DNA from 4 places in the Paenibacillus sp. sgz302115 genome. Region 1 is predicted to be linked to each of the others. Evidence: predicted binding sites of a transcription regulator. Region 1 holds the regulator's gene; each other region holds the start of a gene.
What was found. The regulator LexA, encoded in region 1, represses DNA repair genes until DNA is damaged. The targets are predictions, from matches to a motif close to CGAACATATGTTCG.
Positions count from the first base shown of each region.

Region 2: recA (recombinase RecA) is a predicted target of LexA. The motif match lies at 1,804-1,817, and genes of this name have one in related genera.
Region 3: AC0LWN_RS29710 (YhjD family protein) is a predicted target of LexA. The motif match lies at 2,352-2,365, and genes of this name have one in related genera.
Region 4: AC0LWN_RS17115 (YolD-like family protein) is a predicted target of LexA. The motif match lies at 2,331-2,344, and genes of this name have one in related genera.

Region 1 covers NZ_JBVYOK010000001.1:833,783-841,785, forward strand. Annotated here, with positions in the region: gene metH (methionine synthase) at 1-899, opposite strand, end outside; gene AC0LWN_RS03800 (FixH family protein) at 1,085-1,507, opposite strand; gene AC0LWN_RS03805 (HAD family hydrolase) at 1,751-2,536, opposite strand; gene AC0LWN_RS03810 (hypothetical protein) at 2,571-3,098, opposite strand; gene AC0LWN_RS03815 (DUF896 domain-containing protein) at 3,182-3,355, opposite strand; gene AC0LWN_RS03820 (LysM peptidoglycan-binding domain-containing protein) at 3,466-3,879, opposite strand; gene lexA (transcriptional repressor LexA) at 4,078-4,704, shown strand; gene AC0LWN_RS03830 (L,D-transpeptidase) at 4,816-5,154, shown strand; gene AC0LWN_RS03835 (hypothetical protein) at 5,417-5,797, shown strand; gene AC0LWN_RS03840 (hypothetical protein) at 5,880-6,422, opposite strand; gene AC0LWN_RS03845 (hypothetical protein) at 6,443-6,664, opposite strand; gene AC0LWN_RS03850 (hypothetical protein) at 6,886-7,107, opposite strand; gene AC0LWN_RS03855 (hypothetical protein) at 7,274-7,492, shown strand; gene glnA (type I glutamate--ammonia ligase) at 7,595-8,003, opposite strand, start outside.
Region 2 covers NZ_JBVYOK010000001.1:1,014,592-1,022,594, reverse strand. Annotated here, with positions in the region: gene pgsA (CDP-diacylglycerol--glycerol-3-phosphate 3-phosphatidyltransferase) at 1-242, shown strand, start outside; gene AC0LWN_RS04605 (competence/damage-inducible protein A) at 298-1,587, shown strand; gene recA (recombinase RecA) at 1,887-2,951, shown strand; gene AC0LWN_RS04595 (regulatory protein RecX) at 3,068-3,802, shown strand; gene rny (ribonuclease Y) at 4,112-5,653, shown strand; gene AC0LWN_RS04585 (TIGR00282 family metallophosphoesterase) at 5,707-6,501, shown strand; gene AC0LWN_RS04580 (stage V sporulation protein S) at 6,700-6,960, shown strand; gene AC0LWN_RS04575 (dipeptidase) at 7,150-8,003, shown strand, end outside.
Region 3 covers NZ_JBVYOK010000029.1:54,188-62,190, reverse strand. Annotated here, with positions in the region: partial or broken gene AC0LWN_RS29715 (choice-of-anchor A family protein) at 1-1,410, opposite strand, end outside; cyclic di-GMP riboswitch class I at 1,492-1,581, opposite strand; gene AC0LWN_RS29710 (YhjD family protein) at 2,387-2,764, shown strand; gene AC0LWN_RS29705 (ASCH domain-containing protein) at 3,112-3,531, opposite strand; gene AC0LWN_RS29700 (RidA family protein) at 3,575-3,979, opposite strand; gene AC0LWN_RS29695 (hypothetical protein) at 3,969-4,295, opposite strand; gene AC0LWN_RS29690 (hypothetical protein) at 4,285-4,500, opposite strand; gene AC0LWN_RS29685 (nucleoside deaminase) at 4,693-5,154, shown strand; tRNA gene AC0LWN_RS29680 (tRNA-Thr) at 5,267-5,338, opposite strand; gene AC0LWN_RS29675 (MTH1187 family thiamine-binding protein) at 5,468-5,776, opposite strand; cobalamin riboswitch at 6,127-6,356, shown strand; gene AC0LWN_RS29670 (anaerobic ribonucleoside triphosphate reductase) at 6,658-8,003, shown strand, end outside.
Region 4 covers NZ_JBVYOK010000008.1:134,234-142,236, forward strand. Annotated here, with positions in the region: gene AC0LWN_RS17100 (glycosyl hydrolase) at 1-814, shown strand, start outside; gene AC0LWN_RS17105 (zinc ribbon domain-containing protein) at 836-1,336, opposite strand; gene AC0LWN_RS17110 (hypothetical protein) at 1,494-2,138, shown strand; gene AC0LWN_RS17115 (YolD-like family protein) at 2,371-2,676, shown strand; gene AC0LWN_RS17120 (hypothetical protein) at 2,704-2,868, opposite strand; gene AC0LWN_RS17125 (hypothetical protein) at 2,979-3,161, shown strand; gene AC0LWN_RS17130 (M15 family metallopeptidase) at 3,290-3,976, shown strand; gene AC0LWN_RS17135 (WGxxGxxG family protein) at 4,047-4,412, shown strand; tRNA gene AC0LWN_RS17140 (tRNA-Leu) at 4,549-4,634, shown strand; gene AC0LWN_RS17145 (helix-turn-helix domain-containing protein) at 5,005-5,217, shown strand; gene AC0LWN_RS17150 (AAA family ATPase) at 5,548-7,458, opposite strand; gene AC0LWN_RS17155 (hypothetical protein) at 7,802-8,003, opposite strand, start outside.

The DNA.
Region 1 (8,003 bases):
GCGGGTGGATGCTGGCCTTCCAGTACACGCGGCGGATAGGCAGACAGCGTCTCTGCCATCGCCCGGATGTGATCCGGTGTCGTTCCGCAGCAGCCTCCGGCGATGTTCAGCCACCCCTTCTCGGCAAAACCCGCAAGCTTGCGGGCAAGCGAATCCGGCGACTCGTGATAATTCCCGTTCTCGTCCGGCAGTCCGGCATTCGGATAGCAGCTCACCGCCGCCGAAGCAATTGCCGACAGCGACCGGATATGATCCCGCATAAACTCCGGTCCGGTCGCACAGTTCAGGCCGACGGAAATCGGCTTCAAATGCTCCAGCGAGATATAGAAGGCTTCAATGTTCTGACCAGCCAGTGTAGTACCCATAGGCTCAATCGTCCCCGAGATCATCACAGGGAGCGTAACACCGGTCTGTTCAAAGGCATTGCGGATGCCGATGCTTCCAGCCTTTACGTTCAGCGTATCCTGGGATGTTTCGAGCAGCAGCGCATCCACCTTGCCGTCAATCAGCGCGACCGCCTGCTCCTCATAGCTCTCTACCAGCTCCTGGAACGTAACGCCGCCAGTGACTGAGAGCGTCTTCGTGGTTGGTCCCATAGCTCCGATTACGTAGCGCGGATGTTCCGGCGTATCATATTTCTCCACAGCATTTCTGGCAAGCCTGGCGGCTGCAAGATTTATCTCGCGCGCCCGCTGCGGAATGTCATATTCAGCAAGCACCACAGAGGTTGCCCCAAAGGTATTGGTCTCGATCAAATCGGCGCCGGCTTCAAGATATTTCTCATGAATGTTCTGTATCACCTCTGGCCGCGTAAGCACCAGCATTTCATTACAACCTTCCAGCTCTTCTCCGCCAAAATCTTCCCCGGTAAGCGGCACCTGTTGAATCATTGTGCCCATTGCTCCATCAAGAATCAGTATGCGCTGCTGTAAGCTATCAGCAAGTGTGAATTTAGCCACTTTCTATCCCCCCAGAAAAACATTAGAGTAAGTTTAGCAGAATAACAGGAATTCGAAAAGCCTTCCTTTCCTCTCTGCATTATACGTAATTGCCGGCAGCAGCCTCAGTCTCTAAAAAATAATGATTACGGCTCCACCAAAAGCTCTTTGCTCGGCATAGAGTGCTGCGTTCTCGCGGTTACATGGGAGGTTACAGTAAACTCCCCTTCTTCTTCAATAGTTCCTTCAGCCTTGTATTTCCCATTTCCCGATGATTCGCCTGTGAACTCATATTTCCGGCTTTTGTCTTGCTTATTTATGATTTCAAAGATAACCTCTTTCGCATCATCTACAGGCTTGCCAGCCTGTGTCACCACAGCCTCGAATGTTACCATCTGGTTAGCGGAGACCTGCTGCGGAGTCCAGCTCAGCTCTACTTTGATAGGCTCCATAGATATATTTGCCGCAGCATTCATCTCCCCCTCTGCTCCCGAATTTCCTGAACAGCCTGCTACCGCTACTGTAATGACAATCAACAAAAATGCCGCCAGCTTTTTATGGTTGATCATTTGGAGTCCCCCCGGTTAAGTGGTAGGTTTCATAATGATACTGACATCTTGCGTGATGCTTCTTTGCTCATTATACACATAATATTCGTATTTCCGGAAATAAAACTCACATTTTTATCTGTTATCATGAGTTTGGTCATATACAAGGCACTTCACTCCGAACAATTCACTTATTCATAATGATTTTGGACGAAAAAAAAGCCGGCATCCCGCATGAGGATACCCGGCTTAATCAAAGATTCACTATAGAGATTCTACCAGCGGAAGAAGCTCCGCAAGATGGCCTATCTGGTAATCCGGATGAATTTCCGGGTCCGGTTCTTTGCCGTTCCGGTTAATCCAGACGGTGGTCAGGCCAGCGCCAAGCCCGCCAAGAATATCCGTTGTCAGCTTGTCGCCGACCATCACCCCTTGCTCAGGGGAGATTTCCAGCAGGTCCAGCGCGTGCATGAAGATGCTCTTGTCCGGTTTCCCTTTGCCGAAGCTGCCCGAAATAACAATGTGGTCAAAATAAGGAATCAGCTCAGGCACACCGTCCAGCTTCTCCTGCTGCAGCGCCGGACAGCCATTCGTGAGCAGCAGCAGCTTAACCTTACCGCGTAGCTTATCCAGCACCTGCAGCGTTTCTTCATACATGTACGGCCGGCTGCGGCGTTCAGCGGCAAACCGGGCAGCCAGCGTTTCCGCCAGCGCTTCATCGTCAATGCCAAGCGCGGCCAAGCCGCGGCGCCACGATTCCTTGCGGTAGACGGGAGCAAGCTGCTCCATCCGGCGGAATTCCGGCTGCTCTCCGGCAGTAAAATTCCCCCACAGCGCTTCAAAAGGATTGATCCCGATCAGCTTGGTGAACGGGAATGTGTCATACGACTCGTAAAGGCTTCTCGCTTCCCGGCGCACAGCGGCCTCCAGCTCCTGCGGATTAACGGAGTCCCCCGCCGCTTCAGCGGCAGTGCGGAAAGCTTCCTCAACGCTCCGTTCATCCCAGAGTAATGTGTCGTCAAGGTCAAAGAGTACGGCGGAAATCGGCATTGTTTTCTCCCTCTCCCTATGCTGGTATATCTTTCTACTCGTTAACGATTTCTACATGATTCTGCTTGGCAAATTGCTCCAGACGTTCTCCCATAGCCTGAATGTCATAACGGTTGAGCAGCTTGGAGAACACCCATTGTGTACGTTTACCCTTATATTTAATGGAGACTGCGCTGCGGGTCACGATGATCTTCTCAATATCCGCTGCCGGCAGCCAGCGTTCACGGTTGAATTTGATTGTGGAGAGCCTAGCGCGTTCAACCTTTAAATAAGGGCGCCGGAAGAACAGCAGTGCCGCCAGCAAGAAATACAGCACAACTCCCAGCCAGTTGGCCAGTATACCGCTCCCCCTGGCTTCGTCTATTGAGCCAACTACCCAGAACATCATCCCAAGCAGCATCAAAACTACAGGAAACACAATGTTGCGGCCTTTAAAAATATCACTGCTCTTTGCAGCGGCAGAGCTGGTTGAAGCATAAATGGACTCTTTCCCCTGCTTCTTGCGCTGCTTGTTAAGCTGCTGTGTGTTGCGTTGAACCATTCTTTCCCAAGAACGGGCCATGTAAGTTCCCCCTAGTCATCCTGTAATATCTATGAAAAGGAACAGGCACAGTCTATAGATGCCATGTAGCCTTGTTCATGCTCTTAATTATCGACAACTTCAATGTTATCAAGCTGAGCACGGAAGTTGTTGCGGATGTTACCCAGATAGATCTCACGGAGCTTGGCTCTTTCCGCCAGCTCTTCTTCATTCAGGCCGTCACTCTTCTGCTTGCGTGCCAATTCGTTAATGCGTGCGACCAATTGATCAATATTCAATGTGTTCCCCTCCCCTTTAAATTCATTCTAACTGTGCCATGAGAAAAAGAGCTTGTCAAGGTCTGCTCCCTGAAAGCTCTCTGCATGGAATTATGAGGTGTGAATTTCAGTTAATAAACCGGTAATGTAAGCACGTCACCAGCCTTGATGCTGCTGTTATCCAACCCGCTTGTCCGTTTGATTCCTTCTATATATACGGCAGTTTTCATATCAGCAGGCTTGTTCTTCAATGCAATGCTCCAAAGAGTGTCCCCGGGTTCGACAACCACCCGTTTCTCCTGCTTCAATAATGACACCGATCCCGCAAAAACATTTCCGACTACGGTAAACCCGGAAACAACTAAAAGAAGAACCAAAGCCAGCTTCACAAAATTGTCTTGGCGGAATAACCCTTTGCATGCTGTAAACAATGCTAGGATAAGCTCCTTAATATCGAGTCTATGAATAGAAGCAGAATGGTTATCCGCTGTATGAACTTCGCGAACCTCGTCGTAGATGCTGCGGTATGTGCTGTACTTTAACATATTTACCGACCTCCAAACACTTGTTCTTACTTTCGAAAATAATATAGCACGAACATGTGTTTTGCACAATACCCTTTTCGAACAATTGTTCCCTTTATTTTTGGTGCGGTTATTTCCATATTTTTTAGAACTTATGTTTGTACGAACGGAGGTTCTATGTTATAATTTTCCCAAACATAGTATATGGGGTTGATTCCGATGTCAAAGATTTCGAGTCGTCAGCTGGCGATCCTGGAATTTATACGTAACGAAGTCCGCAGCAAGGGTTATCCGCCGTCCGTCCGGGAAATCGGTGAAGCGGTTGGACTGGCCTCCAGCTCCACCGTACACGGCCATCTGGACCGCCTTGAGAAGAAAGGCCTTATCCGCCGAGACCCTACAAAACCACGTGCGATTGAACTACTCGGCCAGGAGGACTCCGAGAATGTTCACCAATTCGTCCAGACGGTTACCCGTATTCCAGTAGTGGGCAAGGTTACCGCCGGGGTGCCGATCACAGCTACAGAGAATATTGAGGATTACTTTCCACTGCCTAGCCATTATGTAGGCGACAACAAAGTTTTTATGCTTTCAGTACTCGGTGACAGTATGGTTGACGCTGGCATCATGAACGGCGATTATGTTATCGTCCGCCAGCAGCAAACAGCAGATAACGGTGATATCGTTGTCGCTATGACCGAAGAAGACGAAGCAACAGTCAAGACCTTTTACAAAGAACGTGATCATATCCGCCTGCAGCCGGAGAACCCGGCTTATGAACCGCTACGCCTTAACCGCGTTACCATTTTGGGTAGAGTCATTGGACTTTTCCGCGACATCCATTGATATCTCCAATCCCCTTCGAAGACTGTTCTGCTGCCAAGCAGAGCAGTCTTTTCCTTTATGAACATCATCTCACTCCACACATATCCTGATAGCAAAGGAGAGCTGATAACAATGCCCAATTACCGTATTATCGTTGATTTGTCGCAGCGGATGCTGTATCTGCTGGATGGCAACACCATGATCAGAGGATTCCCCGTCGGCATTGGCAAAATGCTGACCGTTACTCCGGCAGGTGAATACACAATCATCAACAAACAGCCCAATCCCGGCGGACCTTTCGGTGCCTTCTGGATGGGCCTCTCCAAACCGCACTACGGCATTCATGGAACCAATGATCCCTCCTCTATCGGCAAAATGGTCTCCCACGGCTGTATCCGCATGCACAACGAGGACGTTCTCTCCCTGGCGGCAATTGTGCCTATCGGAACCCGGGTCACCATACGCGAATAAGCTTGAACCACAAGTAGAAACGGCTACGCCGTCCATAAAAGGAAGGTATCCGTTTCAGCGAGAAATATAAGGATAAAGTAAAGTGTGAAACTTATACTTTCTTATATTTGCACAAAGAACACCAGCGTCAGGCGATGCTCAACAGCCCGGCGTTGGTGTTCTACATGTTCAAGCAGTTTTTTTCACATTCATACAGGAATTTTGCGGCTATATGTCGAATCTTGTACATTGGAAGATTAATTCTCGAAAGGAAGTGCCTGGTTTGAATAATTCAAAGATTAGAACCCATATTGATTTTAAGGTGGATGCTTTGGGGAAGCTCTCCAATCTCCTGCTGAACAACGATCATGGGGAACGCAGAGTAAACATCCTCACCAGCTTTGGCAGCATTCAAGGAAATGTAGCCGGCTATAACAGCAGACAAGATGAGGATGTATTTAACCTGAAATCATTAATGGATGACGTCATCGTGGATGAGTACATTTCCTACTTGGGCGCAGAGCACCCTGAGAAGAACTATAATTATAACTTTGTAGTACTGGATAATGTGGTTGTAAGACCTTTCTCCAGCTACGGGACTGAGATTGAATATAAGCAGCTTATCGTGTATGCTGACCAAATCGCTGCCTTCAATTTCGTATAATTACAATACGCCATCTTAATCTGGGCCTCCAGGAAAAACCACCGCGCTCCTGCAAAGCTTTTTCCGGAGGCATTTCTATGAGCTATTCGAGTGTCTGATCGTACCCCAGCTCCTCCAAAATCCCCTCAGCAAGAGCAAACTGCGCTTCCGCCGGCTCTTTAAGCTTTCTGGAGTAAACTACTGCGCTCTTGGCAACCTTTTCGATCAAACGCCGGCCCTGCTCCTTCGTAATAGATACTTCCAGCCCCGCCCGGCCCACCACTTCCGATAAACAAAAGAAAGCAATGCGCATGCTGTAATTCTCCCGGCTCAAAAAGTAAAACAGATGAGGGATATTCTTCAAAAGACGATCTATCCAATTCGTAATCTCCCGGATCTGATAAATCTCTCTAGGGTCCTGCGCATAGCCGCCCCAGATCAGCGAAACTTTGCCGCGAAGCCTTTTCTTCTCATATTTCTTGAACTCCCGAAGATACCGCTCCAGTCGGCCTTGTTCCACATCCTCTCTGGAAACGTTCAGCACAGTTATGCCGTCCGTATCCGTAATCAGAGTCTCGTTCAATGGTGATCCGCTTGCTTCCTGCTGCTGTGGCAATCCTAAACGCTGCCGTAGTCCATCTTCCACTCTCTTCACCTTCCGTATAATTACTTCTGGGGTAGTCTTACCCTAAATTCAAACCCCTCACGGCTGTAGCACATTCCGGCCACCAATACATCATCAGGAGTCCATCTCTGCACAGGACCGGCATAGTCTGCAATCACATGCGGCTTGCCCTCCATTAATTGGACCACGTATACCTTTACCTGGGCGAGAGCTGCAGCAAACAAATCCGCATCGCTGGAAAGGACTTTATATGTTGATTTCAAAAAGCTACCTCCTTATATGTGGTTCGTACTTAATTGTCAGCTTATAGCCACTCTGTAAAAATAGTATACAGCGGCTTGGAACAATATGTAAACGCAATCTTTGGCGTAAAATCGCAAAAAAGACCCCGCCCGCGTTGAAGCCCTTCCGGCAAGGTCATGCCCCTCTATATAAGGTCCATTAAACGCAAAGAAAAAAGCCCCACGATCTGTGGACCTTCACTTTACTTCTCTTCTATATGCTTCAAAGCTGTTTCGATGTTTTCTTTCAAATAACCATGGTTTTCGGGTAAAACAACTTTGTGCGCTCCGGACACTTCAACCCCTTGCGATCTCGCCTCAGTCTCTACAGCCTCGACAAAAGTCATTTGCTTGTCTTCAACATTCACCCGGATATTATGAACATCCAGCAAATCAAGAATCAGCGTCGAATTAGCTTGTTCCATACCAGATAGCTCCTTTCGTATTTTCTTCCATTGTGTCACATTACGTCAGATTTGGCTATGCAATAATTAACAGGAACTAGATTTTAATGGATGAACTTGCCTTTCCGTTCAGGATTTGATAAGACTAAGTTAGTTGTTCCCTAAGAGATAAAGAGGAGGATGCACAGTGGAAGAAGTACGAATTCAGAAAAAAGACCGCACTGTAAGCTTTAGAGTGATTGAGGAGGAAGGTGAATTTATAGTTTTTGATATGTCTCTCTCAAGTCCGACAAGCAATAGAACGAATTACAGCGGGAACCAATTCCAAGAGGCTTGGAAAGCTGTTGAAGCCATTCTTGGCGAAACCGAAGTCCCTCATGAATTTTTAAAATACACAAATTCCTGATCCACAGCAGACGGTCCCGTACGCGGGGCCGTTAATTATTTCCTCAACGAAATCCACACAAGAAAAACCCTCAACGCTTAGAGCGTCAAGGGCTGCTTCATCCTAGTAAAGAGTCATGTATTGATCTCTTTCCCATTCATGTACTTGAGTCCGATAAATATCCCACTCGATTTCTTTCAGTTCGTAGAAGTGAGCCAGCGCATGCTCGCCGAGAGCTTCGGTGATAACATGGCTGCGGATCATTTCATTCAGCGCTTCCTTCAGATCAGACGGCAAGCTTGGAATGCCTTCTTCGATCCGTTCTTCCTCAGACATCACATAGATGTTGCGGTCGATTGGAGCCGGAAGATCAAGCTGACGTTTGATGCCGTCAAGACCTGCCTTCAACATTACAGCAAGTGCAAGGTACGGGTTAGCTGCCGGGTCCGGGTTGCGGACCTCAATGCGTGTACTGAGCCCTCTCGATGCCGGAATACGGATCATTGGGCTGCGGTTGCTGGCAGACCAAGCT
Region 2 (8,003 bases), 180 kb from region 1:
CCGGACTGCGGCAGGTTGCGTTGCTTGAAGGAAAAGTGGTTGCTGCCAGCAAATGGGGCAAGTTAAAAACAGTGGTGCAGATTGTTGCGATTTCACTTCTGTTGCTCAATAATTTCCCGTTTCAGTTCGTCAGCATTCCTGTGGACGATATTGCAATCTGGGCAGCGGCGGTCATCACTATTATCTCCGGAATTGATTATTTCGTGAAGAATAAGGAATTGCTTGAGCTTCATAACGCCTAAGCATAAAGAGCGGAATTCCTTGTTTACTCTACACCCAGGAGGAGAAAGTAAGTTTATGAAAGCAGAGATTATTGCCGTTGGCACAGAGCTTTTGCTCGGACAGATTGTTAATAGCAATGCCCAGTTCCTATCTGTAGAGCTGGCGGCGCTGGGAATTGATGTTTACTTTCAGACCGTTGTCGGAGATAACAGCAGCCGCCTTCAGCAGGCGATTGAAATTGCCCGCAGCCGTGCGGATGTTATTCTGTTCACCGGCGGAATTGGCCCGACTGAGGATGACCTGACCAAAGATGCCCTGGCTGTGTCCCTAGGCTGTTCACTGCATATTGACCAGCTTGCGATGGATCATGTTCAACGCTTTTTTGACGAGCGGAAGATTGTGATGACCGAGAATAACCGCAAGCAGGCACTTATAATCGAAGGAACAACGCCGCTTTCGAACTCAACAGGCCTTGCTGTTGGTCTTGCTCTTGAGGAGGAGGGTAAGTATTACATCGTTCTTCCGGGGCCGCCCCGGGAAATGAAACCCATGTTCACGGAGCAGGCCAAGCCTTGGCTGCTGCAGCATGCGCTGACGAATGAAATGCCGATCTACTCCAAGATGCTTAAATTCGCCGGCATCGGGGAATCGCTGCTTGAGGATAAGCTGATTGATTTGATCCGGGGCCAGAGTGATCCAACCATAGCGCCTTATGCGAAGGAGGGCGAGGTGACGGTTCGTATCTCCACCAAAGCCCCTTCTGAACGCGAGGCTATGCAGAAGCTGGACGTGCTGGAGAAGACCATTCAGGAGATCCTGCCGGAGCATATGTATGCCAACATAGATGTGCCGCTGGAGCAGTTAATTGTTGATTGGATGGCGGATGCAGGCCTGACCTTAAGTGCGGCGGAGAGCTGTACGGGCGGCCTGCTGATGGAGAGCATAACGAATATACCAGGCAGTGCCGCTATGTTTGCCGGGGGAATCGTTTGCTACTCCAATGATATGAAGAAAAAGCTGCTGAATGTGCCTGCCGCACTGCTGGAGGGCCCGAATGCTCCCGGCGCGGTCAGCCGCGAGGTGGCGGAAGTGCTGGCGGACCAGGTGAGGATGACAGCCGACAGTGACTTTGGATTATCTGTTACCGGCGTCGCCGGTCCGGGGTATTCGGAGCGCAAGCCTGTAGGTCTTGTATTTGTCGGTCTGGCCGAACGCGGCCGCCCTACGGAGGTATATGAGCTTAATCTCAAAGGAACACGTGAAAACATCCGCCTTCGGACCGTCAAGGCGCTGCTGTACCGTCTCTGGCGCAGGCTGGAGGAGCGTAAGGTAGCAACCCCGCTTGAGGGATCAGCCTTGCAATAACCTTCCGGTCCGGTATATAATTCATCTATACGGAAGAACCGTGGCACTGAGAGATCTTTGCTGCGGTTTTTTGTTTGTCTGCTATATAGTTTCGCCCGCAGCGGGCCCTTCAGAAAGGCGTTCCAAGTTTTCCGGTGGCCGGGTATTCTGCTATAGTTCCATATCTTGAAGGAGGCTTACAATAAAAGGGAGTATTAACCGGGGAAACAAAAAAAACGAATGTATGTTCGAAAAAAAGCTTGGCAAGACCTCCAAAACACGCTATTATATTACTATAAACAGTGAAGGAAGTGGTCTGATTGTCAGATCGTCGTGCTGCGCTTGATATGGCGCTTCGTCAAATAGAAAAACAATTTGGTAAAGGCTCCATCATGAAATTGGGAGAATCCAATCACATGAAAGTGGAGGTCGTACCTAGCGGATCTTTGGCACTTGATATCGCACTGGGTATTGGCGGACTTCCCAAAGGACGTATTATTGAAGTATATGGACCGGAGTCTTCCGGTAAGACGACCGTTGCCCTGCATGCTATTGCTGAGGTACAGAAGGTAGGCGGACAAGCTGCCTTCATTGATGCCGAACATGCGCTCGATCCTAAATACGCAAATGCGCTCGGCGTAAACATTGATGAACTGCTGCTGTCCCAGCCAGACACCGGTGAACAGGCACTGGAAATTGCCGAAGCGCTTGTCCGCAGTGGAGCGGTAGACATCATTGTTGTTGACTCAGTGGCAGCATTGGTACCGAAAGCGGAAATTGAAGGCGACATGGGGGATTCCCATGTAGGTTTGCAGGCCCGACTGATGTCCCAGGCTTTGCGGAAGCTGTCCGGGGCGATCAATAAGTCCAACACAATTGCCATCTTCATCAACCAGCTCCGCGAGAAAATCGGCGTTATGTTCGGTAACCCGGAAACCACGCCTGGCGGCCGGGCATTGAAGTTCTACTCTTCCGTTCGTTTGGATGTACGGCGGGTAGAGAGCATCAAGATGGGCAACGATGTTGTGGGTAACCGTACGAAGATCAAAATTGTGAAGAACAAGGTAGCTCCTCCGTTCAAGCAAGCGGATGTTGATATTATGTATGGTGAAGGGATTTCCAAGGAAGGAAGTCTTGTTGACATCGGTACGGAAATGGATATCGTCAATAAGAGCGGCGCTTGGTATTCCTTCGATGGTGAGCGTCTTGGTCAAGGGCGGGAGAACTCCAAGCAGTTCCTGAAGGAACATCCGGAGATTGCCCTGCAGATTGAGAACAAGATCCGTGAAGCAAGCAATTTGTCAACGCTTGTGGCTGCACCGACTGAAGCCGAGATAGCGGCAGAGGAAGAGGAAGAAGAAAATCTGCTGCTTGAAATCGAATAATTTGATATTTGATTTTTAATTTTAGAAGGCGCCCTGTGAATGAACATAGCAGGGCGTTTTTTCATAAAAAAAATAACTTTACGGAAATTTATGTATCAATGAGGTGACAGACAGCAATGGTAATACAACTGAACCCCGAGCCTGAAAAGCAGGAAGATCAGGCGCTGGCCGACTTCCCGGCAGACCAGTTGCTTGAGATCACAAGAGTGGAACGTCAGAAGAAGTCTGACCACCGCTATATCATTCATTTTGGTGCTTACAACATGACTGTTCATGAGGATGTCATGATTAAATACCGGATGATTACCGGCAGTTCTTTTATGAAGGCCGATTTGGAGGAAATTGTTGTAGCCGACGAACGCCAGCGGGCTTATGTGGAAGGACTGCGTTATCTGGAGCGCAAGCCGCGGACAGCCCAGGAGATGGCCCGCCGTTTACGGGAGAAGGAAATAGGAGAGACTATTATTGCCGAGGTGCTGCAGCGGCTGCAGCAGGAACGTTTTCTCGATGATCCCTTATATGCCAAGCAGTGGGCGGAACAGCGGATAACGAATCAGCGCAAGGGAAAGCTGTGGATACGCCAGGAGCTGCGTGAAAAAGGAATCGACAAGACGCTGATTTCCGAGGCGCTGGAGAATATTACTCCCGAGCAGGAGCTGGAGAGCGCTCTGCAGACGGGGCGGAAGAAATGGAGCCTGATTCGCGGGGATGTCAATGACAAGCGGAGAAAGACAGGAGCCTTCCTCATGCGGCGGGGATTTTCCGGGGATATGGTACGGCAGGTACTGAATATTTTGCGTGAGGAAGAGGATTTTGAATGGGAAGAGGAAGAGATTTACTTCCCTGACTGATTCTCTTGACTTTAATGCGCATATCGACTCTCTTGACAACGTCTTTTTATAAATAATAAAATATAACATGAATCTGCATTAGAATAAGAATCCTTTTTCCTTCCCAAAAAGCAGAATCTTACCTATGCGGTTCGCGTACAACTCATATGAAATGTAATCGCCGTATAAGGCGGGCAATGTGCATGTGCAGCATGTGCAGTATGGCAATCGGTGTATTACCGGTTTTTGTATGGTGATGAACGGATTAGTTTAACAACTGCACAAATTCCCAAGGATAGTCCTTGGAGGAACCAACGAGGAGGTGAACAGATGCATACTGCGATCTGGGTCATAATCGTTCTCGTTGTAGCTGCATTATTCTTTGGATTCGGTTATTTTATTCGTAAATCCCTTGCAGAAGCTAAAATTTCCAGTGCTGAGAAGGAAGCCGTAGTCATCGTGGAGAACGCGAAGAAAGAGGCGGAAGCGCTGAAGAAGGAAACGGTACTTGAGGCTAAGGATGAAGTCCACAGAATCCGTACCGAAGCTGAGAAAGAAACTCGTGAACGTCGGAATGAAATCCAACGGCAAGAGAGACGTTTGCTGCAAAAGGAAGAGTCTCTGGATAAAAAAATGGAATCGCTTGAACGAAAAGAAGAACAAGTGGCTAACAAAGAGAAACGAATTGACGAAACACAACAGCAAATTGATGTTATTTACAAGAACCAAGTTACTGAACTGGAGCGTATCTCCAATTTGAGTATTGATGATGCCAGAAGTATCATCCTCAGCAATGTAGAGCAGGAAGTTCGCCACGAAACCGCTCAGATGATCAAGGAAATTGAACAGCAGGCCAAAGAGGAAGCGGACAAGAAGGCCCGTGAAATCATTACGCTGGCCATTCAGCGCTGCGCGGCTGATCATGTTGCAGAAACAACTGTTTCCGTGGTAACGCTGCCTAATGAAGAGATGAAGGGCCGGATTATCGGCCGCGAAGGCCGCAATATTCGGGCACTGGAAACTCTTACTGGTATTGATCTCATTATTGATGATACGCCGGAAGCTGTTATTCTGTCAGGCTTTGATCCGATTCGCCGGGAAGTGGCCCGTACGGCACTTGAGAAGCTTGTTGCCGATGGACGTATCCATCCGGCCCGAATCGAAGAAATGGTGGAGAAATCCCGCAAGGAAGTGGATGAGCGGATTCGCGAGTACGGGGAGCAGGCTACCTTTGAGGTGGGCGTTCACGGCTTGCATCCGGATCTGATCAAAATCCTGGGCCGTCTGAAATTCCGCACGAGCTACGGTCAAAACGTACTCAAGCACTCCATGGAGGTTGCTTATTTGACTGGACTTATGGCCGGTGAGCTTGGGGAAGACATCGTGCTTGCAAAACGTGCCGGACTGCTGCATGATATCGGCAAGGCGCTGGATCATGAAGTGGAAGGTTCGCACGTAGAGATCGGCGTCGAACTGGCGAAGAAGTACAAGGAACATCCAGTGGTTATCAACAGTATCGCGTCCCATCATGGAGACTGCGAAGCTACCTCGGTTATCGCAATGCTGGTTGGAGCAGCCGATGCTTTGTCGGCCGCACGCCCGGGCGCTCGCCGCGAAACCCTGGAAACGTACATCAAGCGTTTGGAGAAGCTCGAAGAGATTTCCGAATCCTTCGAAGGCGTAGAGAAATCTTATGCGATTCAAGCGGGCCGCGAGGTTCGCGTGATGGTGCAGCCTGAGAAGATTGATGATGCTGAGGCATTCCGTCTGGCCCGCGACATTACGAAGATGATCGAGAGTGAGCTGGATTATCCGGGTCATATCAAGGTCACTGTAATCCGCGAGACACGGGCAGTTGAATATGCTAAATAACTAAGGAAATCGGCCCCTCTGTGGGGCCTTTTTTCTTTCAGGAGGAGAATATCATTAAAGTACTATTTATTGGTGACATTTGTGGGAATACGGGCAGAAAAGCGCTGCGGGAAATGCTGCCTTCCCTGAAAAATAAATATCAGCCGCATATCATTGTCGCTAATGGGGAGAACGCTGCTGCCGGCAGAGGGATTACCTCGGCTATTGCCAATGAGTTTTTCAATTGGGGTGTTCATGGCATTACGATGGGCAACCATACCTGGGACAACAAGGACATTTTTGAGTTTATCGACGACGAGCCGCGGCTCATTCGCCCGGCCAATTTTCCTCCGGGAACGCCAGGTCGCGGGTATACGGTGATCAAGGCGAATGGCAAGCAGCTGGCGATTGTCAACTTGCAGGGCCGCACTTTTTTGCCGGCGATTGATGATCCTTTCCGTATGGGTGAAGAGATTGTCCAAGAGCTGCGGCAGAAGACTAAGTGTATTCTTGTGGATTTTCATGCAGAAGCAACATCCGAGAAGATTGCCATGGGTTATTTCATGGATGGGTTAGCTTCGATTGTAGTAGGAACGCACACCCATGTGCAGAGCAATGATGAGGTTATTCTGCCGGGAGGAACCGCATATTTGACAGATGCCGGGATGGTTGGTTCAAGAGAAGGAATTTTGGGTATGGAAAAGGATGCAGTGATCTACAAATTTACAACTCAGCTTCCGGCAAGATTTGTGGTGGACGAAGGCAAGTGGCAGTTGAACGGTTTGTTCGTCGAGCTTGATGAAGCTACGGGCAAGGCAACACGTATGGAGAAGATTCGGCTGCGCGAAGATGAGTGGGTGATGGATTAGGTTTAGCGGCAATATACAGGGTATTTGAGGAAATCGTTAGTTTTGGGTAAAGTGTGATTTTTTTTATATCGAAAAAGAGTATCTTTTGTACAAATTTCTCTGGAGTGGTCCGCAAAAAGAAGGAATTATTTCTTCGCTCGCGAATAACATCTACAGTAGTGGAAGAACACCATCATTTTCCCAGGGGAGGTACTTACTATGGATGTATTAAAAGTATCAGCTAAATCCAATCCTAATTCCGTTGCCGGCGCACTAGCGGGTGTTCTTCGAGAACGTGGATCGGCCGAGCTGCAAGCCATTGGAGCCGGAGCACTGAACCAAGCAGTCAAAGCCGTTGCCATCGCCCGGGGATTTGTTGCACCTAGCGGTGTCGATTTGATCTGCATCCCAGCTTTTACAGACATAGTGATTGATGGGGAGGATCGGACCGCGATTAAGCTTATTGTAGAGCCTAGATAGCAGATAACCTTTCAGGATGAGCCTGTTTACTTCGGTAAACAGGTTTTTTGAAATTTAAGAAAGAATAAGTTTTACGCTATACTTTATCTCTTAAATTTCTCGCTGAAACGGATACCGTCCTTTTATGGACGGCGTAGCCGTTTCTACTTGCTTGGTTTCAAGTCAAAAGAAAGCGGGGCTGACCGGGGAATGGGAACTGGGAAAATGCGGGTGGCGGATTTTCATTGTGATGTGCTGAGCAAGCTGCAGTCTGCTCCGGATATTGATTTCCGAAAGGACGACCGTCTGGACGTAACTTCTGATCGTCTGCTGGCGGGAGGTGTCGAACTGCAGGTTTTTGCGATCTACCTGTCGGCTACTCAGGGAAAACTTAGCTTTGAGCGGATTCTGGGACAAATTGAAGCTTACAGGGCCAAAGTGGCGGGCACAGGAGGCTTGCAGTGGCTGCGCTGGAAGGAAGAAGCGGCGGAGATGGCCGTTACATCCTCGCGCTGGGGAATGCTCTCTCTGGAAGGGGTGGACGGTCTGGAGGGGAATCTGTTCTACGCTGAGTTATGCTTCGAGCTGGGAGTGCGGTTCTTTGGATTAACCTGGAATTATGCCAATTGGGCAGCGGATGGAGTGCTGGAGCAGCGGAATGGCGGTTTTACGGAGCAGGGCCGGAAGCTGATCGAATGGTGCAACGGGAGCGGTATGCTGCTGGATGTGTCCCATCTGGCACCCGCGGGGTTCTGGGAGCTTGCCGAGCGGAGCAACCGTCCTTTCATTGCCTCCCATTCCAATGCTGCCGGTGTCTGCGGACACCCGCGTAATCTGAGCGACGACCAGATCGGGGCGCTGGTGGCTATGGACGGAAGAATGGGGCTGACCTTTGTGCCCTGGTTCGTCACTACGGGAGGGGAGGCGCGGGCAGCGGATGTCCTGCGTCATATTGAGCATGTTTGTACTCTTGGTGGTTCCAGGCATATCATGTTCGGCTCGGATTTTGACGGTATCGAATCGTGGGTAGAGGGGCTGGAGCATCCAGGAAAATACGCCGAATT
Region 3 (8,003 bases), on a different contig from region 1:
TGGTGTTGGTGTTGGCGTTGGTGTCGGCGTCGGCGTTGGTGTCGGCGTCGGCGTTGGCGTCGCCGTCGGTTTTGGCGTTGCCGTTGGTTTTGGCGTTTCCGTCGGTTTTGGCGTTTCCGTCGGTTTTGGCGTCGGCGTCGGTTTTGGCGTCGGCGTTGGTTTTGGCGTCGGCGTTGGTTTTGGCGTCGGCGTCGGTTTTGGCGTCGGCGTTGGTTTTGGTGTCGGCGTCGGTTTCGGCGTTGCCGTCGGTTTTGGCGTTTCCGTTGGTTTTGGCGTCGCCGTCGGTTTTGGCGTCGGCGTTGGTGTTGACGTCGGTGTTGGCGTCGGCGTCGGTTTTGGCGTTTCCGTTGGCGTCGGCGTCGGTTTTGGCGTCGCCGTCGGCGTCGGCGTCGGTGTTGGTGTCGGTGTCGGTGTCGGCGTCGGTGTCGGCGTTGGTGTCGGTGTCGGCGTTGGTGTTGGCGTCGCCGTCGGTGTCGGCGTCGGCGTCGGCGTCGGTTTTGGCGTCGGCGTTGGTGTTGGCGTCGGTGTCGGTGTCGCACTCGGTGTTGGTGTTGGCGTTAAAGGTGGTTCCGTTCCCTGGTACGGATAATGGTGCATCTGCACATGTCCGTTGAACGATTTTGCAATGAGTGTGCCGTGCAGTTCCGCATAATCATAGTACACTTCGGCCCGTGGCGCTAATATAGTGCCATTAATGGTTGTGTTGCCAATTTTCAAATCAGTGGCTTCATAAAAATTAAATAATACCTTATTGGGATTGCTCCCATCAATTTGAAAGCTCGGGATTTTCACTGAGGTCCCGCTTACATTGATAACAACCGTTGCATTCCCCGTTATATTGAACACCATATTATTGGTCGCTGCCCAATCGGCTGCAGTCATATTTATAACATTGTAGGGCTTTGGGGCATTGATGGTTATTTTTCCATAATCCCTGACAAAGGGCTGTGTCTGCGGCAATGCGGCCAGCTCGCTCGAACGCCCGATCAAAAACTGCTCCTCCGCTGCGAAATCAATCGGTGTATCTTTTCGCGAGCCCCCCTGAAGTGTAGTGCTTGAATCAGCCGTTAGAGTACCACCGTATACAGTTGTTCCATGAACAGTCCCATTCGAAAAAGTAATGTTCTTGCCGGCGATAAGCACGTCTCCGCCCGGGGCATCCTTGGATACACCGTACCCCTGCAAAGTAATATTCCCTGCGGCCGCGAGCCTTCCATGAATCTGATCGTATGACTGCGTAAAATCCCCAAAGATAAAAGCATTAAAATTGCCGGCTACCCCCAAAACCGGTGTAGGAGTATAGGGCATACTGGCCGCTGCTTTAACCTCCCATCCCCCAGTAATCACACTGCCTACTGTCAGCATTCCTGCCAATAGCAGAGCTGCCGTCTTTTGCATTTTTTTCTTCAATCGCATGCACCTCCTATTAATTACTCTATGATTTCAAGAAAAAACTATAACAACAAAAAGACCGCCAAGAAGGGTTAGCTTCACGGCGGCCGGACAATCATAACCTGTCTAGCAGGCTTTAGATTCCTGACTTTGCGTCCCGTTCTTTCGAACGGTTTGCGTTTTACATGATCGTATGATTTTTTTAAATTTCAGATAGTCTATGATATTTGTTACTTTCGACCTAATGTCAGTTTAGCCGCTCCACCTCCATATTGTCAATCTATTCCTTTTTATTTTTTTGGAAGCTTGGATGAGAAAATCCGCTGCAAACCGCCATGCATAAGGATTAACCAGCTTGATCCAGTCTGAAACAGTGTTCAACAACGGCGTATCCGGTAGCTTCTTCTGCTTCATGTAATCTTCTCGTTATTCGAAACCACTAATTTTCATTATTAAAATTTAGTCTTTTTGAACTATTTGTCGAACATTGCTGCGTGAAGTCCAACCATCCTTATAATGCAAAAAAACTGTCGCCGAAAGTTACCGGCAGCAGTTTTTCAAAAGATAAAAATTTATATGTTTTACCCCATAAATTATCCTTATCTTTCTGGAGAAACGGAAGCCGTTTCTTCTTGTCGACATCTATGTATGCTATATGCGCTATCGTGTCCAGGCAATGCGGATATAGCGGGTTTGCATTTTATAACAGTTGCATCCAGCCAATCATGGACACCCAAAGCGGAATACTCAGGAGCAAACCGAATACCAAACCACGGCGGAGACTTCCTTCATGAATCATCACAATTCTCCTTTTGAGGTGCTTTATTTTTTCAAGCTTCAATCTTTAATATTTCAATTTTAATATAAAATAATTCTTCTGATTTTATTGTGAAATTTATCACATTTATCGACTTGTTTTAAAATACTATTGATTATTTTTTGAAGGCCGGGTTACAATGCGAATATACGTTCTCTTTATGAGGTGATGAATCCCATGCATAGGGTGGAGAGTACAGACAATACGCTGGTCAAATCTTATATTATGCTGCCGCTGATTATATCGGCTTTTGAGCGCGATGCTGCCATTCTGTCCAAGGAGCTGCGCACCCCCGCCCCCTACATAGAGGTTCTTAATACAGCCGCGAATGCGGCAACCGCTGATCTGCGTGATGTGCGTGCTGAAATGAGAACACGGGGCGTCAAGGTCTACGAACAACTACGGCGGGAGGACGGTATGGAGGTCAAATTTGTCTGCCGGGGGTATCATGAGCGGATGCTGCTGCTGGACCATATCATTGCCACTCAGGCCACGATCCATATGCGCAAATACCTGAAGCTGGATATCTCCAGTTCCCGGATGCGAAGCAGCTAAATGCCTTATTTTCTCACAAAAAAAGGCCCCGCCATAAAAGCCGGCAAGACCATAAGTGGATAACAATCACATTAATACCTTCCAATAGCCCAGCGAGCCAAGAATAACAATCAGCGCTACAGGATATAGAATTTTTCGGCTCACCTTGTCCTTAAACGTAAAAAACAAGCAAAGCATACAAAGCCACGCAATAAGAAGACTTCCCATTCCTTATGCATACGCCCTTTCCTGTGTATCCGGATTAGCTCCTGGCGCAAGACTGCGCTTCAAAACATATATACTAAGATTACCCGCGAGCTAACCCAATCATACCACTAAACAGCTTGGATAGCTCCCCAAAGAGAATACTACTCCCTCTCCGGGACAGGGTGCTCCCAGAAACTCAGCCGTCCTTTAGCAGGTATGGGGTCAGCAAGCAAATCTGCACCTTCCAGCTTCCAGGCAAACCGCCCTTCAGCATAATCGCCAAAAATATATTCATTGCCGCCCGGCCAACCCTCCCCGGCATTCTCAGGAGTCACCTCATGGCACTCGGTAAGGCGGCATGTGGCGATAATGGCTCCGGCGGGCAGATTGTCAGCGGTGAATCCGTGCCGGGCCAATACCGATTTATACGGCTCTTGTCTGCACACGGACTTGTCTATGCCCATCCCGGCATGAATAGCCAGTTCACCGCGATAAGATGTTCTCCATGAACGGGTTTCGAATTGCTTTTCTCCAAGAGCGGCCAATGTCGCCCAGGGCTGCCGGATCGTCAAGCATCTCATTGTCGCCGCCTCCTCACCCTAACAAAAAATGCAATCCAAAGCTCTATAAGCTCCCGGCGGCGATGGCCTCAATCTCAATCAACAGATCATCCCTGATCAGCTTGCGGACTTCAACTGCTGAGCTGGCCGGCGGATTGAGGGTATTGATGTACTGGTCCCGAATATCCCGGACAACCTGCATTTTGGAAATGTCGGTCACAAAAAACGTCAATTTCACCACATCATCAAAGCTGGCTTCCGCAGCCTCCAAGGCGCCTTTGATATTTTCAAATACTTGCTTTGTCTGTGCCGCCAGATCCCCTGCCCCTACAACTTGGCCATCCTTGTTCATGGCTATCTGTCCGGAGATATAGAGCGTCCGTGCATTCCTGACTTCCACCACACTCGTGTACCCGGAGGATACCGGCAAGGTTTCAGGATTTATAAATTTCACCCGTTCATTCTGCATGTAGGCTTCCCCCATTCCAATGAATCCAATGGTGTATAAGCTCTGGAATCATATAAAGATAAGGATTAACAATCATCCTATGCATTGCAACAAAAAATAAAGCCGGGGCGCTTGTTCCCGCATCAATTCCACCCGGGGAGGGCGAAGTTGACGGCTCCGGTTTTTCAAGCCCATATTGCTCTGTCAGCCTATCTTTTGTTCCACTGTCGATAACAGTTCCGTCAACCGCCGCGTAGATAAGTCCAGGCTGCAAAAAGGCCGCCATGAAGATCAGTAAAGCTGTGAATAGGATTACGGATTTTTTCTTAGTGCTCATCATTACCATCCTTATTAACGGACTCATACCGCTGGCGGATTTCAAGATTTTTGGCATGATTATATAGATCCAAAGCCACAATCCCTCTGCGTGCAAGCTTCACAAATAGAACAAAAGCATAGATCCCTAGTCCAGTGCATACCAGCCAAACTAAGAATGCAAATACACTAAATCCTCCAAAAAATATACCTGGCTGCGACACCATTTCTTCACGCCCCTATCCATATTGTTGTCGGCACTTTCCGAACTCAATACTGTTTAGTATATTGGATATGGAACAATATGTAAATCTCCCCGAAAGTCCGTAAACTGTGCTTTAAAGGTCTAACCATGATTTTGCCATGCGAAATGCCACCCGCCTAAATGTTATAGTAGTGTTATACAGGAGGTGCTATTTATGATAAATAACGATGAACAATTTATTGAAGTAGCTATAAAAATGGCTTTTAAGGCTAGAGAAGAGGGAAATGAACCCTTCGGTGCAATCTTAGTAAAAAATAACGAAATTGTAATGTATGGAGAAAATAAAATAAATAGTTATTGTGATCCTACACATCATGTTGAAATTGGACTTATACGCACTTTTTGCTCTGAGAACAACATTTTTGATCTTAATGAATATACTTTGTATACCAGCTGTGAACCTTGCGTAATGTGTACAGGAGCTATGGTATGGTCTAATTTAGGAAAAATAGTCTATAGTGTGTCACATGATCAGCTGGCAGAAATTGCAGGCAGTAATATAATGATTTCATGTAAGGAAGTTATCGAAAAAAGTCCACATAAGCCGGTCGTAATAGAAAAAGTATTAAATGCCGAAGGGCTAAAAGTATTCGAGGGATATACCTTTTCCCATTGAATTCACTTCCATGTTATTCGAGTATTTCAGAATAACATGGATATTTTTTCCCCACAAAAAAAGCACGACCCCCAAAACCCCGGAAGCCGCGCCATGATTGAATTCTTAAGGATGCTGGTGAAGGGAATTGAACCCCCGGCCTACGCATTACGAGTGCGTTGCTCTACCCCTGAGCTACACCAGCTTAAAGCATACTTTTTCTGTCAAACAAAATACATTATACAGCGTCTGGAGAAAAACGCAACCCTTTCTCTCATAGTCCTTGCCTTTAACCCCAGCCTGCCCGCTCTTCCTTCGGTCTAGTCTCCCGGAACTATTGCTCCAGCAGCTTGCGCTCCACCGACTCCAGCTTGCTGCGGCTCGTAGAGACCTTGTCGCGGCGGTCATCTATCTTAAGTGAAGTAGAGACACGCTGTGCACCCGCTCTAAAAGGAGATTCGTGCAGCGCTTCTACAGCAGCGAGAATCCGCGGCAGCGGTCCTTCGATAATTGTGCCCATAGATGTCAGCTCGTAGGTAATGCCCTCCACCGTCTCCAGCACTCGCTGCATACCGGCCACATAGCTGCTGAGGCTGGTGCTGCCTGTGCCGATCGGAATTACGGTTACTTCGCCAATAGCCATTCGAAATCCCTCCTATATATAAGTCTCCAGTCCCTTCTATTGTAACAACTCCTGTCTGGCGTCACAAATCGCCTGAAGCCCCAGCATCCCTTCCCTCGAAATCCTATGATTGCACTCACTGCAGATATGAAGCCTTTGTGGCGTTTTTTGGGACAATTTATGAATCGGATCCGGCAAAATTTGTCGTTATTCTGTGGATTATCTGTGGATGAATTGTGGACTAACTCCGGAACATCTGTGGACTAGCTGTGGATCATCTGTGCGTAAAGCGGCTGAACCCGCCCGGGGCGCGGACTTGCAAAAAAGTATTTACAAACACAATATATTGGGTTAATTTTATATAGCGACAACAAAATATAGTGGAATCAGGTGCTTCACCTCTACAGGAGTGCTGAAGCTTAATAGGGAAGCGCGGTGCAAATCCGCTGTGGTCCCGCCACTGTAACCGGATGCTCGACAGCGTCATGAAGCGCTGCAGAGCAGTATCCTGAGGCTCATGCCACTGAGGGTCATTCCCCTTGGGAAGGCGCCTTAAGGATTCACCGGGAGCCAGGAGACCTGCCTGTTTCCGGGCACCATTATTTACGCCTGCGAGGAACAGGAGAGGTGTCCGCATGCGGCCTGCACAAGCAGATTTAGCCTTCCCTAAGACGGGGAGCCAAGGCTGCCGATACCTGAAGGCGATAATCCTTATTGCCTTCAGGTATCGGCTTCTGCGGGAAAGCTTATTTCCATGGAGACCATCCGCAAATATCCGCGCTCCGGTTATTTGCGCTACGCATCCGGGCATTTTCCGTCTTCCTCGGCGGGAGATGCTTTTTTATTAATGTCAGTTAGCCTGGTTAGAACGTTCTTATATATCGAGAGGAGAGTGCTGCACAATGACGCTGCTGGAGAAACGGTACAACGCTGAACAAACTACACAAGAGGTTATGTTAGAGGAAGTTATCCATTTGGGGCGCGATATTATCGACAGCCGGGATTTGGATCTGCTGCGTGAGAATGCCAATTTGAACGGGGAGAGCTTTTCCGGCAAAATGAGCAAGTTCGGCAGTGAATACTCCAAGTGGTATGCCCGCAACTTCACAATGCCGCCGCAGCTCGTGCAGGCTTCCCTCGATAATGTGGTGTATGTCCATGACCTGGACCAGTACGTCATCGGAACAACCAACTGCATCTTTATCCCGTTCGAGCGGCTGCTCCGCGAAGGCTTCAACACCGGCAACGGCAGTGTGCGGCCACCGAACTCGATTATGACCGCGATGTCGCTGGTGGCGATTATTTTCCAGTCTCAGCAAAATGCCCAGTACGGCGGCGTATCCGCCAACAAGCTGGATTTCGATCTGGCTCCTTATGTAACGAAATCCTTCGCCAAGCTGTTCCGTAAAGGACTGGAGTACTTCGAAGAAGGACAAGCCGGCGAGCATCTCGGCGAGGTTACCATGAGCCGCAGCGATCTGGCCGAGCAGTACCCTCGGGCCTTCCGCTTTGCCCTGAAGGAGACGGAGAGCGAGACGCTGCAGGCGGCAGAGAGCATGATACATAACCTGAATACGATGTCCAGCCGCTCGGGCGGTCAGATTCCTTTTACCAGCATTAACTATGGTACCTGCACTTCGCCAGAGGGCCAGCTCGTCATCAGCTCACTGCTGACGGCGACCATGAACGGCCTGGGCAGCGGTGAAACGCCGGTGTTCCCTATCCAGATCTTCAAATGCAAGCAAGGTGTCAACCAGCAGCAGGGCGATCCTAACTATGAGCTGTTCCTAAAGGCCGCCGAGTGCTCCGCGCGCAGACTGTATCCGAACTTCGCTAATCTCGATGCGCCGCTCAACCTGCAGTATTATGATCCGGCTGACCCGGATACTGAATTTGCGACAATGGGCTGCCGCACCCGGGTACTGGGCGACCGCTTCGGACGCAACCACTGCTCCGGCAAAGGCAATCTGTCCTTCAACACACTCAACCTGGTGCGTCTCGGGCTGGCTCACGGCACGGTTACAGGCCGCCGCCTGGTAGCCGACGAGCAAGGCTTCTATGATGATCTGAACCATTACATGGACATCGCTCTGGATGGGCTGCTCCACCGCTTCCGCATTCAGGCTGCTCAGAAGGCCAAAGCCTCCGATTTCATGATGCGCGAAGGGGTCTGGGAAGGCGGTCAAGAGCTGGCCCCTGAGGATAGCGTAGGAGAGCTGCTGAAGCACGGCAGTCTGTCCATCGGCTT
Region 4 (8,003 bases), on a different contig from region 1:
GCTGCATAATCTGCTGTGGGTATGGAGTCCCAATGCCAAAAATGAATGGTGCGACGAGCCGGCAGGCTATTATCCGGGCAGCGGGAGCGTGGATGTGCTGGCGCTGGATATTTATAACGCAGATTTCAAAGCCAGCCACCATGACAGGCTATGGAAGCTCGGGTGCGGGAAGCTGATCGCCATCGGGGAAAATGCAGAGCTTCCAGCTCCGGCCGTTCTGGCCAAAACTCAGAATAAGTGGTCTTACCAGATGAGCTGGGGCAAGCTGCTCTTTGAGAAGAACAGCAATGCGGTGATCAAAGCGTATATGAATGATTCCTTTGTGTTCACCAGAGATGAATATAAGTTAAAGGCGGCGCAGTATGCCTCTTTGCCGGATGCCGCACCTATGCCGGGCCTGTTCGGGCAATATTTCAACAATGCTTCGCTTAGCGGTACACCGGCGCTTACCCGTAAAGATGAAGCTATTAACTTCATTTGGAAGCAGGCGGCTCCTGATCCCGCTATCTCCGCGGACTTATTCTCGGTGCGCTGGAGCGGCAGGCTGAGTGCAGCCTATACTGAGGGCTATACGATTTATACCTCTTCGGATGATGGCATCCGGGTCTGGATTGACGACGTGCTGGTGATTGACAGCTGGATCAAGCAGAGCGGACAGGAACGGAAGGGCAGTGTGAATCTGATCGCCGGTAAGCTGCATGAGCTGAAGGTGGAGTATTACGAGAACCAGGGGGATGCGCGGGCGGTTCTGATGTGGGAGAGCCCCAGCCAGGTCAAAGGCGTAATTCCGGCCGGGGCGTTTTTTCTTCCCTGAAAAGGAAAGTCCAGTATAGCGCTAGATCTGCTCGCGGTAGCTGATATTGTTGGCGATTTTCTCATCGCGCACCGCTTTGCGCAGGATGTCCTTCACCGTCTGGGCCTTGCGGATTTTGCGGAAAAGAAGCTGCGGCGACGAAGCGTCATCCGAGAATACCGTCAGTGTTCCAATGCCAAGAATACGGTCCGGTATGGACTGCTCCACGGAAAAATCATTCACCCGCAGCAGCTCGATTTCCTCGATGTCCTTCCCGATCAGCCCGGTCTTAACCATAATCCGCTGGCTGGTGATGGTATACGTAGTTGTGTTCAGGCGTACGATGCCTTTGAGGCGGTCGGAGATGCCGGCCGGCTTGCCCTGCCACAGCTCAACTTCAGGGCCGGAGCCAGAGCCGGGGGCTGCTCCTGCCCTAGTAGGGTGTGCCGGGGCTGCGGCAGCATCTCCGGTGTTTGCGCCGCATTCTCCGCAAAATTTGGCGCCTTGCTTGTATTCCGCACCACAGTTTGTGCAATAAGGCATAAGGAATCTTCCTCTCTTATTTCAGGCTGAAATCATTATATCTCTTGTTGAATACGCTTAAACGCAGAAATATGTTTCATTTGAGCTCTTTTTACATAATTTTTATTTGCACTTTGCTTATCCCGCCATTATTCTGTTAAATGGAGGGATATTAATTATGAGAAAAGCTTTACTGGCAGCGTTACTAATGGCGTTTGTGGTACTCAGCGCCTGCGGCAATAATAGTTCGGCGCCTGCTACCCATGAACAGGTACAGGAGACCGTACAGAGCTTCTACAATGAGATGACGAAATTCGATGAAATGGGCAAATCTTCATTGGAGGCGTTCAACACAACCTTGACCTCGTATTCGACAGGAAAAGCTACGGACAAGGAGATGGAGAAGGCTGTAGATGAGTTCCAGGACACAGCTTCCGACCTTGCCGGTGATGTCAAGGATGTGAAGATTTCCAAGAATCTGCCCGAGAACATCCAAAAGCTGTTAAGTGATTCGATCATCGCTTTTCAGAGCGCCTATTCGATCAAGGAGAAAGCTTCGAAAAGTGCGGTTTCTCCCGATGTTACCGCAGAAGAGTTCAATGATATGAACAAGCAGGCAGATGTGGCAATGCTGTACGGCATCTCCAAGCTGAACGAAGCGAGAGTCGCGGCGGGGCTGATCGAAGCGGAGAGCAGCACGGACGCACAGACGCTGAGCGGTACGGGAGCTGTCACGGGAGCTGCCACAGACACTAAGGCGAACAAAGAATCCACAACCAATACCAAGTCCGACACAAGGACTACGGTAACTGACGTGAAGTAAGAATGCACTAAGAGTTAGCCATTTTCTATCCTGGTCATGGGACAGGCCGGCAAAAAGGCGCCGCACAGCGTAAACTGTGAGCGCCTTTTTTGCTGTCTTTTGGAGTGCTGCAGCCCCCGGCATAGTCTGCTTGTCCGATTTTTGCTGCCATATATTTAGGATTGCTTAACCATCAGTATTGCGTATATAATACAAACATATGTTCGTTGATGGATTGGAAGGAGGAACGGCAATGGGCAAGAAGCTGGAAGGAAACGGCCAGTGGGTGAGCAGCAGGATTAGTGAGGAACGGGAGAGACTGCACCGCATCAAGCCGGTACTGGATAAGGAGAAGCTCGAGGAAATTGAGTGTACGCTGGCTTTGTCGCTGCGGAGTCATGTCCGGGTAACGGTGGTTCTGTTCGACTCTGCTGAGAATACGCTGCAAAGCGGCTTTGTGACCTCCATTCACACCCACTCGCGTGAATTCAAGCTGCAGTGGGCGGAGGAATGGAAATGGATTAACGTGGATGACATTGTCGAGGCTTACATCGTGTGATGCAGAACGGCTGCGGCAATATAATCATCATTCTCCATAGGGGGTAGTGGTTGTTTTCTCATACGCGATTAAGGTAACCGCCTTATTACCGTTCATCCGGGCAAGTTCTGCTTCGGCCTGGCGGATGATTTCCACTGCGTCCTCCTGATCGCCAAACGCTGCCACTTTGTAGCTGTCGCTGTGAATGTCCATTGGGTCTTCCCACCTTTCGCAATTATATTGGCCTTTTTATACGAAAATCATCCAGAAAATCGGCAATATGTGGTATGATTTGGATAACGCTGCGAGAGGAGTGGAAGCTTATGATGATAGAGCCAAGGCCGCCTCTGGACGGGGCGATGGAAGAAGCTATGAAGCTGAAGCATCAGGAAAAGGAGCAAAAGCTCCTGAACAATGAGTTTCCGCGTTTTTTTAGAGAAGTGGCCGATTTGTTGATTGCGGTTGCGATCATTGGACTGATCATCTTTTCGGCTAGATGGTGGTAAACGTCCACCTTATAATATGTAAGCTGCTAAGGCCTCGGAGTGTTCGGGGTCTTTTTCTTTTGCAAATAAGGGAACAGCGTACAAGCAATTGGGGAAACAAGGCATTAACTATACCAGGAGGTGATGAGATGCTGACTTTGGATCAGGTGGCACAAAAATCGGCAGCCCGGCTCGGCGGTCTTCATCCTGTCCTGCTGGCGGCCGCAAATGTCTTGATTGAGCGAAGCTACGACAGGGGGATTCCAATCGTCATTACCGCAGGTATGCGGAGTTTTGCCGAACAGAATGCGCTGTACGCACAGGGGAGAACGAAGAAGGGCGATATTGTAACTAACGCGCGGGGAGGCAGCAGCTACCATAATTACGGCCTGGCGGTTGATTTCGCGCTGCTGCTGCCGGACGGCCAAAGCGTCTCCTGGGATACAAAAAGGGACGGGGACGGTGATAAGCTGGCAGATTGGCAGGAGGTGGTGCAGGAAGCGAAAAAGCTGGGGCTCGAATGGGGCGGAGACTGGTCTTCTTTTCAGGATTATTCCCATTTGCAGATGGCTTTTGGACTGACCACCGCACAGTTAAAAGCAGGCCAGCGTCCAAGCGCTGAGCAGGTGAAGATGGCCTTGAGCCGGATCAACGGAGGTGACGATCAAGTGAATAAGGGTGTGGAAATTACGATCAACCTGAACGGGGCGAAGCTCACGGTTGGGGTACTGGATAATGGAACCACCTATGTCCCGATACGGGCATTGGCTGAAGCACTTGGCGCCAAGGTGGCTTATGATCCTGTAAACAAGACAGTAAATGTAGTGACTCAATAAATTTGTCTGCATAGTAAATGCACCGCAGGGGAAAATTATCAGCGAAAATTACAAAAGGAGGCATACCATCTTGAACAAGCTGATCACCAGCCTTACCTGCGGTACAATATTGTCCATGAGTCTGCTCGGAGTCGGAAATGCATCATCGGTTGTCGGAGACGGCACCCATATGATGAACCAGCAAGGCAATACCATGATGAATCAGACCACAGGAACCATGCACAGAAATGAAACCATCGTGCAGGACAGAGTCCGCTATGGAGATAACACCACCGTCTCTCCACTGTCCAATACCACACCAACCGGCAGATACCGCACAACCAGCACGACCGCCCCTGTGGCGAGAACCAGCTCTAACTGGGGCTGGATCGGATTGATCGGTCTGCTCGGTCTGGCCGGCATGAGAAGCAGAAGCGGCGAACGCGACCGCCAATAGTAGGCCCACAAACGGCCCAATCAGCACCAGCTGATCGGGCCATTTTTTTGTAACCAAAATATAATGGAAATTATGATTGCGCATCCACAGGATACATGATATGATATTACTTGTCGCGTTAACTACGCACATACATGCCGGGGTGGCGGAATAGGCAGACGCACAGGACTTAAAATCCTGCGGTACGTGAGTACCGTACGGGTTCGACCCCCGTCCTCGGCATCCATAGCTACAGTGGAAGGCGCATTCAAGTGAATGCGCCTTTTCTTTGCACGTAGGCTTAAAAAAGGATAATGTAAATCTAGGATCGAATTAAGCATGTGATGTAGTTCATTGAAGAGATAAAGAGCATCTTTAAATCCCTGTAAATAGATGGAGCGCTCAAGAATGGCTTGAAGCGACACCTGCGCATCCTCATACAGGAATGCAGTGTTTCGCTGTTCCTCCGGCAGGGCGTTTCTAAGTTGCTGGAAGTGCTGATCACTTTCCTGTAGTAGCAATTTATAGATAGGAGCGGTGTTTGATAGTTCACGGTACATCACTTCAAGCCGAATGCGAATCAAAGGATCGGTTATAGTTGGAGGGGAACATTTTGTTGAAAAGTAATTTAAGAGTTCTAATGGCAGAACATCGTATAAACGACATCACTGAATTAATGGAAAAATCGGGTCTAAGCCGAAATTCAATTAACAAACTTTATAGAGAAACTCAACTGGAGACTGTTAAGTTGGTGACGCTATTCAAACTTTGTGATACGTTTCAATGCAAGCTGTCGGATTTGATTGAGTATGTGCCGGGAGAATAGATGGTACTTGGGAGAGTGCTTTTCTTTTAGACGGATAAATATTCTTCTAAATAAATTTTATATTGATAAGTTCAAGAATTTTGCGGTACATGAGTACTGTACGGGTTCGCCCTCCCCCCGCCCTCGGCACTACAGTTAAAGCCTTGAGAAATCAAGGTTTTTTTATAGCCCTTGAATAAAGCTCCTGCCAAAAGATAAAGGTTCTGTGTGTCTAGAATTAACTATCCAACGCACAGAACCCTGACGACAGTACTCCTTTTCAGTGCTTGTTTAATCACAAATTCTTGAAAGAGTTTATATTATAGATATAAATAAAAAAGTTTTTAGAGTCTAACTAATCTCATTATGCAGATTGAAAATCATTTGATAATAGGATTCTTTAATATCTTTTAAAGATAAATTATCAAAGGCTTCATTCTTAATGTTTTCTATCATCTTTCTTCTTTCATCTCTATCAGTTATAACATTCCTTAGCTCATCTTCTAAAACCAATAGGATAGTTTTGGATGATTTAATAAATGAATCTTCTGTTGTAAGTGGAAGAGATAAATGTTCCAATCGTAATTTATCAATGGCCTTTACAAAACAACTAGGTTTTATAAAATCTTCTACGGTTCTAATATTTTCTCCATTAGCTAATTCATCATACCTTTTCCATTTTCCATTTTTTCTAAGATCAACAAATTCCTCCTGCTTTTCTCTAGCCGGATTGTCATTATCACTGATAATTATATAATTTCGACCAGCAAGTTCTAGAATATTGGCAATATGTTTTATATCTTTAACCCCTCTTGCATGACACATACCAAATTGCTTTAATCTTTTAATTTCTTTATACCTTTCAGGAACCCTCGTTAATGCAAGATTAAACAAGCTTTTATCTTTCCATCCTTCAAAAATAAAATTATTATTTTTTAATGTTTCAAAGACAGAAAATCCAAGTGCATTAAATATTACTTCTTCATCAACAAAGTTTGATTCATCAACTTGTTTAATATTAGTTTTTTCTTGTTTTTTTTCGACTATTAAATGTCGTGATATTTCTTCTTTATCAATCATGAAAATAGAATGAGTACTATATACAATATAATTGTTTTTTGATATTTTGAACATTTCTTCACGTAAGTATTTTTGTCCAGATGGGTGTAAAGCTAGATCGGGTTCATCAAACAGAAGAAGGGTATTTCTCATCTTTTCGCTTTCTACTTTAGCTGATATAAAGAGAAGAAAGCACACAAATCTTTTAAATCCGTCACTCCTCTGAGATAGTTCAAAACTATTAAAATTATCCTTAATACCAGCATCTATGTATTGACCATTGGGACTTAAAACAAATTCAACATTATTATATTCGCTCCAAACATTTCTAAAATGATCTGTTGTTCGTTTAGCAACCCTATCCAATAAGTTTCTAAAGCCAACTTTATTCTTACTGGTTGCTTGATCTATTTGTTCAGTAATTTTACTTACACCTGCAAGTTCAAACATTGATTTAAGTGGTAGGCAGTAATCTGGATTAGATCGAAATGAACTAAGTTCTATTGATGAAGGTAAGAGATACTTATCATCATAAGACCATAGGAGAGCCTCCGGTTTATTTGCTTTTACAAATTGTGAAACTTTTGAGCCTAAACACTCATTAATATAATCAAGTGTAACATCCTCTAGATAATCTAAAGGGACCTCTGGGTGTTCCCTTATATTGATAAATTGATAGTTTGCAAGTGAGACTTGGGCTTCGTCTACAATTATTGAGTATTGAGTTCCCTTCTTAGGTCTTTTCCAATGTGTTAGAATTTCATATTTTACCGAAATATCCCAGTAAGTCTCATACCTTTTACCGCTTGGTATGTTAACACATAATAAACCTTCATTAAAATGATCGAGAAAATATTTTTCTAAAGATGTATTTTTATTATTTTTTATAAGCATATTGTTAAAATTTGTTTTTACGGCCAATACCGAATCTTTTATCAAATTTAAGATAGCGTTTTTATCATTAGGCTCTAAGGTGAAAATAAAGTTGACTTCTCCTTTCTCCACTATCTCCTCTTCGGGCAAACCTTCTCTCAAATCGATTTGAGTGATTGGTGTGTCTGGATTAAGTGTCATTAATGCCTTTAGTATATTAGTTTTACCCACTTCGTTTTTTCCAACTAATACCCTGCATTGGGGGTCAAATGAAATAGTTGCATTTTCAATTGATCGAAAGTTTTCAATAGTTACTTCAGTCAATTTCATATTAGCACCATCCTGCAATGTAATATAAAGCGATAGCTTTATTTTGCCATATTACTATCTTTTATTACACTGTTTTTAAAAATTTAGGAGATTAGCGTGGATTTATAGCATAGAATTATTAATCCTGCGGCACGTGACCTTCGTACTGGTTTGACCTCCGGCCTCGGCATCCTTGATTTATAAGGGTTTTACGACAGTAGCCCTTGAATAAAGCTCAAGACAAAAGCTAAAAATTCTGTGTGGGGAGGCAGAATGGAGCGCTACAGCAAAGTGAACTTTCCATCATTCAAAGTGTCCCTTGTGCAAGGGTGACTTGTAAGGGTTTCAGAACAAAATGAGAGATTTAGTCCTCTTCAACAACTCTCTGTTTCAAGTATTTTGGTATTGTTCCATCACAGATGCCCAAATCAAGTTCCAGATGAAAGAGGAAATTCGATATGGCATTATGTTCTTCATCAGTTAGCGAAGTGGCTTCGGTTTGATAATGATTCAACAACGACACTAAACAGAAATCTTTTGGAATAAATACCCCATCTTTGCTCTTG